Regions from separate parts of the Marivirga tractuosa DSM 4126 genome, predicted to be linked through region 1. Evidence: riboswitches for the same ligand, from Rfam matches in the RefSeq annotation. Region 1 holds a riboswitch; the other holds the start of a gene.
What was found. Region 1 has a riboswitch for thiamine pyrophosphate ahead of FTRAC_RS11635 (class I SAM-dependent methyltransferase). Riboswitches for the same ligand answer to the same signal wherever they lie in the genome.

Region 1 (3,427 bases):
TTGATTCATGAGCAGCGGCACTTGAAAATCCTTTGTCAATTTTTTTGCTCGCTTTATAAATTCTAATTGCGTTTCCTTGTCCTGAGCTTTTGGCCAATGATCCCAAATCTGTACAATGTCAATGCCCCCTTTCAAAGCCGTATGAAGTTTATTCAACAAGCTATCATGCTCTTGACTAGGGTCAATCACCAAATAAAGTCCTGCTAGTTTTTTCATTGCCATCCTGCTTGAAATGCTTTGAAAAATGCGGCCCAATAAGGATCCACTCCATCAAAAGTAAAAGACCTCTGCTTGCCATTCGCATCCACTACTTGCTTTGCAGAACCTTCCTTGAAAACGCCAATTTTACAAGCTTCAACTCCTTCTTTAGAAAGGCCTTTGATCAAGCGGTCTTCATGTCCCGGCTTTACTGCCATCAACATAGAACCAGCACCTATGGAGATAAAGGGATCGATCTCAAACAGATCTGTAATCTGCTTCACTTCCTCATTGAGCTTAATTTTATCCAATTCCACTGTGAAACCGCAGCCGGAGGCATCTGCCATTTCATCCAATGCTCCTAAAATCCCGCCTTCCGTTACATCATGCATGGCATGCAATTCTTGGTTCGGTTCCAAAATGCTGGAGGCGGCTAAGGCTTCCTTCATTACAGAAAGATCCCAAAAGTTGTGGGCGGCAATTTTCTGAATTTCTTCACCGCACTTTTGACTGACCGTTTCAGGAAACGCATTGGCTAAAAGCGAAGAAGATGATAAAGCCGCATGTTTGGTCATGATAATGCTATCCCCTATGGCTGCATTATTACTGCTTAATATTTTATCTTTCGGAGCCTGCAAAAACATAGTGCCTCCTCCGGAAATGGTAGATTCCTGCCCCGGAATCTGGCCGGTATGGCCACCCGTAATACTAATGCCTAATTTTTTACAGAGTGCATCAATGTGACTCCAATACAAATTAAAATCTTCTCGCGTCAAGCTGACCGGAAGATTGAGCACAAACTGAGCAAACTGAGGTGCAAAGCCAGTGGTTGACATATCATTGGCTAATAAGTGCACGGATAAGTGTGCAGAAATTTCCATGCCCAGAGAAGGAATCAGAGATAGCGGATCGCTGGAAGTGGCCAGTGCTTTTCCATTGCCCAACTCAATTATGGCGGTATCAACGCCAAATCTCGGACCGCAAATCACTTCCGGTCTTTTTGCCCCACATTTATTCAGTAAATCCTCTTTAAAGACCTGAGCATCTACTTTTCCATATTGATCATCAAAAGCCGCCATCACACATCATTAAATTGTACATACAAACCAAAAAAATCGCCATAAGGTAATTTCCATTGCTGACGTGGAAACCACTTAGGTAAGCCAGTCGCATTCCACTGAATGCTATAATCCCGGTCAGGGAGCGCCTCAGCAATGAGTTCTTTCAAAGAAGCGGGCGTATAAAAGTTAGCCGTTACGTAATAATTGTTCTGCCCAAATAACTGCTGCACTCTTCTTCGCACTAATTTGGGTGTATTGCGGTTCATCATTCCGAAAATGATTCCATATTTACCTACTCTTGCGGCTTCACGGATTACCTCAATAGGTCTTTTGTAATATTCAAAAGTGGTGATGAAGGCGAGCGCATCAAAAGTATGATTTTTGAATGGCATATGATGGGAATCAGCTAAAACAAGATCTCCATCGAACAGATGAACACCCTGGGCCAACATAAAAGGAGAAATATCACCGCCTGTAGCCTGAATTCCTATTTCATGCCACCATCTGGTGAAACGGGTAGTACCACAGCCATATTCCAATAAGCTTTCAACTCGGCTGTCTTTCTTGATAAGTCCTTCCAACGTCTTTTTTTGCCAAACTTCCTGACGCTTATAGGGTCCTTCGTAATAGGCCTCGTAGTGGTCGGTATCATCTCTATTAAAAAACCACTCCTGTCTTCCTTGCCAATTGCGCAATTCACCGGTGGCGACATCGAATTTTTCCTTTTTTGAAATTTGAGTCATCGATCTAAGAATTTAAGATCTAGGGATGCAGGGGAAGATGAAGTTCGATTGGTTTTCACAATTCCTACGCTAGCATTACCTAGATCAGGTTATTTGGGTATAATCTCAGCCCTTCAGTTGGCACCCCATTTAAAATATAAGACGAAGCTAAGGATAATTAGATACTTACGCAATGCATTTAAAATTTATCCCTTAGGTATAGGGTAATGATCCAAGCGGATGCCTGAACCAGATGGTAGTTTGGCTGGACCGCCCTAGCGCAAGCGTCCGCCTGTGCTGTATAAAAGTGAAACCATCTAGTTCAAGCGTACGCTTGGACTGTTTATACTTGAAAAATTGCTCTGTTCCCATCTCATGATCAGGTAACTAGCTGAAAGATCATCACTTACACCACATTCCCAAGAAAATAGATTTCAGATAGCACTTCCAGAAGTCCCTATTTTTTAATAAATTTAGTAGAGCATCGGACATTTTCATTCAAGGAAACGCCCACTTTTAGATGCGGTGCTAATCCAATAGTTGGGTTTGAGCCGAAAATAGTAAGCTTATGGAATTAGTATTTTTTTATGGATTGGCTATTGCATCATTATTAATTGGAACTGCTGCCATTTACATGGCTTTAGTAGAAGCTTTTCCTTTAAGTTGGTTGTACTACCATTATTTTTTACGAAAGCCCCTCAATTGGTTCATTTTTATAGGGCTATTAGTATGGACAGGCGTAATTTTTTACCAAAGTAATGAAATGCCATTATGGGTCATTGCCCCCTTATTGATCACAGGACTTGCCTTGGTTTTAACTTATAAAATGCATCAGGAGAAAGCATTTCCTGCTGTGTTTTTTCCAGCAATGGCGAAAGATCCTAATCAACTACCTCTTGATGACCAAATGGAAATGGCCGTGATTGAATATGAGGGCATTACGAAGTGCTACCCCTTAGATTATGTCATTCACCACCACATCATCAATGACCATTTTGAAGATAAAATTGTAGCACTAACCTATTGTGCCATGTGTAGAAGCATCATCCCTTTTGATGTTACGGCAATAGGACCATTAAAAGTAGGCTCATTTAAAAATGCCAATATGATAGTGGCAGATGTGAGGACTAATACTTTCTTCCAGCAATCTACCTTTCAATCATTAATAGGTAAGCTGCATCCTTATGAGTTGACCATGATCCCATTTCAAATTCTTTCGTGGCTAGAAGTTAAACAAACAATTGAATCGCCTCAGGTCGTTAAAGTAAGCGAAAAAGATTTTAAGGATTTTGAATTACCAATTCCGGGTATTTGGAAAAAGTTAGTGGCTTCTGAAGCTACTCCAGGGCTGGCCTCAAAAAACCGTGATAAAACATTCCCTGCACGTACTCATGTAATTGGAATAACGGATAGCTCGATAAAAGACCGGTTGGTTTATTTAAAGAA
Region 2 (3,427 bases), 1.1 Mb from region 1:
GCAATTTCATTCTCAAAATCCATGTAAAAGGCATTGAAATTTATTTTCGCTTTTTGTGTATTGTATCGTAAACCTCCTTCAAAATCATTTACAAATTCTGGCTGTACAAAACCTTGATTTTGTAAACTGTCTATGTTTCCTGCATTTATTTGTGTATCGCCTAAATAGTTACTTCTTGTTGGTTCTCTACCAGAGCGGCCAAAGGAGGCGTATGCGTTTATATTACTGTTGATTTCATAAGTAACTCCGACTTTTGGATTTAGAAAAGTCCATTCATATGTTGGAATGGAGCGATCTTCTCCTAAAAAATCTGTATCAGGAATCATTTCTAGGGTAACATACCGAGCCTGAACATCGGCCAGTATACTGAAATCACCTACTCTGTAACTTCCTTTTATGAATGCGCTGATCTCATCTTTAATAGATTGATCCTGATAGTATGGATTGCTGAAATTGGGAACCAATTGCTCGATATTTTCTCTATTGAAACGATAGGCGTGAATACCAGTAGTCCATTCAAAATCAGTAAATTTCTGATTAAAATAGCTCATCACCCCATAATGATCATTAAAAAGCGGATAATTGATACTTGCTAGGTTTTCACTATCGACATTATACGTATATGGGAAATCACCACCTGCAGCCCCATAATAAGCGGATGAAGTTAAAGTTGAATTATTATTGAAAAAATGCGTATGCTCTAATTGCAGTAGTGATTGACCAAAATCATCAATGTCATTAGGATTATTGACATTAGTCCGTGGATCTTCTTCAATAAGTGATTCGGGGACAGGGGAGTAGGCTAAATCATTTTTAGTTCTACCGTTAAAACCATTTATTTTGACGATATCCTTTTCACCAAACCAACCTCCGCTGAAAAAGAAGGAATAGGCATCACTGCCAGAATGGTCACGATATCCATCACTATATGTTCTACTTAATCTTGTATAAAATGCTGTGTTATTCTCCATTAGACCAGTCTTAACTTCAGCAGTACCTTGCCAAGTATTAAATGAGCCGCCTAATAGAGTAACAGTTGCCTCAGGATCTTCGGTATTTATATCTTCTGATTCATAACCAATTGAGCCTGCATACGAGGCAGTACCATTTGTACTTGTTCCTACACCTCTTTGCACTTGTACACTTTCCATGCTTCTAGTAATATCAGTGAAATTTGAAAAGAAAACACCTTGGTCAATCATATCATTAAGAGGTACGCCATTTAGTGTAATATTGATTCTTTTCTGGTCTATCCCTCGTAATCTCATGCTTCCATAATTGGTGAAGCGGGTTCCAGCATCTGAATTTACTTGTATCGAGGGTGTGAGCTGTTCTAAGACAAATGCCCCGTCTTGACCGTTAAATACCGAGTTGATCTCTTTCTTACTTAAAGTTGATTGAGTGATAGGGGCAAGCTTGTCGGCACGTATGGCGCTAACTACCACTTCTTCTGATAGTAGTTTGTCCGGCACGAGGTAAATTTTAAGGGATTTACTTTCAGAAATGCTTATTGATTCTTCATAATTTTTGTAGCCAACAAAGCTAACTTTTAAAGTGTAGTCACCATTTGGAATATTGTTTATTTTAAATTCCCCATCCTTATCAGTTGTACTACCCTTAGAAATTGGCAATAAAACTACATTAGCACCTACTAAGATTTCATCTTCAGATTCTGATTTTACAGTTCCAGTAATGGAGTTTTGAGCATAAGCAGTGAACACTGCAAGTGCTGCTATTGCTGTCAATAGCGTTTTTTTAAATAATTGTAACATGTTAATAAATTAAATAATTGTTAGTGAAACTCATGGAGGCGGGGTAATTACCTCCTTTCATTTTCCTTAACCAAAATCCCTGCGACCGCATTATCGGCATCAGGTTCATTGGGTATGATCTCAGCCCGTTGTATTAAGGCACCCCAGCGTTGAAACGCTTTGTCTTCATAATGGATTAACCAGAACTTTTGTTCCTTAATCCTATTTTAATTTTATATTTATTTCTTGATTTAAATTCAAAATTCCTACGCTCGCATTACCGAGATCAGGTTCAGGGTATATTCTCAGCCCGTTATTTTAAGGCACCCCTTATTGATGCTGCAAGTATAGGGGTGATTAATGGGGATTGCAAATTCTTTGGTACTATTTTAAGTATTCTATTCATTTACAATGATTATGTGAACAATTGTACAAAAGAAGTTTGGTGCTGATTATGAATGGATTAGTTTTGAAGTTTGGTATAAAATATCCAGTTCTAATTTTAAAACTAAGTATACTTCTTAATGAAACATTTTTACTCTCCCCTCAAATCTCTATTGTCTTTATTTTTCATTTTATTTGCTTTAAACGTTAATGCTGCTGACTACTTTTGGATTGGTGGTTCAGGAACATGGAGTGATCTCAATCATTGGGCAACTTCATCTGGAGGCAGTACTGTACATTCCTCGCTACCAGGAGAAACTGATAACGTAATTTTTGATGCCAATTCTTTTTCTGGAGATGGACAAACGGTAACCGTTGATGGCAACATTATCAGAGTAAATGATTTCATAGCTACTAATGTAAGTTATAATGTTGACTTTTCAGGGGAGTCGCCTATTCCTGATATTGAGATATATGGAAGTATGGATGCTCCAGCCAATATAAGTTTTGAGTTGCCAGGAGTATTATTAGATTTCAATTCAAATGTGGATGGTCAAACAGTAAACATTGCCTCAGGTTTATTGAATACTTCAGAAGATGCTTCTGTAAGATTTTCAGGCGAAGGATCTTGGTCTATTGAAAATGGGCTTAGCGGTCATTCTTTATTTGTTACTCAAGGGGAAATAATTTTTGGTGCCAATACTTTCAATTTTAAAAATGTTTACCTCTGGTATTCATTTGATAAAATACTGAACCTTACCGATGCGACACTCAATATTGAAAAGTGGACGATGAATAACTCTGATTTTGTCACTGTTATCCCAAATAACTCCACTATTAATTTTAGCGATGAATTTCAAGGATACGGCAAGACTTATGGAACAGTAAATGTGACAACCCCAACAGGCTTTGGTAACGATATTGTAATTAGTGGTAATAATACCTTCCAGAATTTTACCGTAGTAAAAGGAGCTAATTTATTGGTAGATGCCAATACAACACAAACTATTTTAGGAAACCTAACCTTAAATGGGACATCATCAGAAGTGATTACTTTTGAATCTTCAACAAAGGGTGAAAAATTTAATTTTGATGGAACAGGAATTAATATTTCAGGTGAGTATGTACACATCAGTGAATCAGATTTTCTAGGTACTGCCACTTTTTCTTTAGAAAATAGTTTGCTAATAGGTGATGTCAACGGTTGGGAAATTAATTCTGTACCAACCCCTACAGACAATGGATCATTTTACTACTCTAAGATTTTCGCTGATAGCTTATACATTGATTTA

Region 2: another riboswitch for thiamine pyrophosphate. It lies ahead of FTRAC_RS16495 (TonB-dependent receptor); the one in region 1 lies ahead of FTRAC_RS11635 (class I SAM-dependent methyltransferase).

What each region holds. Positions count from the first base shown of each region.
Region 1 covers NC_014759.1:2,758,933-2,762,359, reverse strand. Annotated here, with positions in the region: gene FTRAC_RS11645 (thiamine phosphate synthase) at 1-216, opposite strand, end outside; gene FTRAC_RS11640 (AIR synthase-related protein) at 213-1,277, opposite strand; gene FTRAC_RS11635 (class I SAM-dependent methyltransferase) at 1,277-2,002, opposite strand; TPP riboswitch at 2,047-2,140, opposite strand; gene FTRAC_RS11630 (DUF3179 domain-containing protein) at 2,550-3,427, shown strand, end outside.
Region 2 covers NC_014759.1:3,881,263-3,884,689, forward strand. Annotated here, with positions in the region: gene FTRAC_RS16495 (TonB-dependent receptor) at 1-1,772, opposite strand, end outside; TPP riboswitch at 1,832-1,928, opposite strand; TPP riboswitch at 1,998-2,092, opposite strand; gene FTRAC_RS16500 (T9SS type A sorting domain-containing protein) at 2,276-3,427, shown strand, end outside.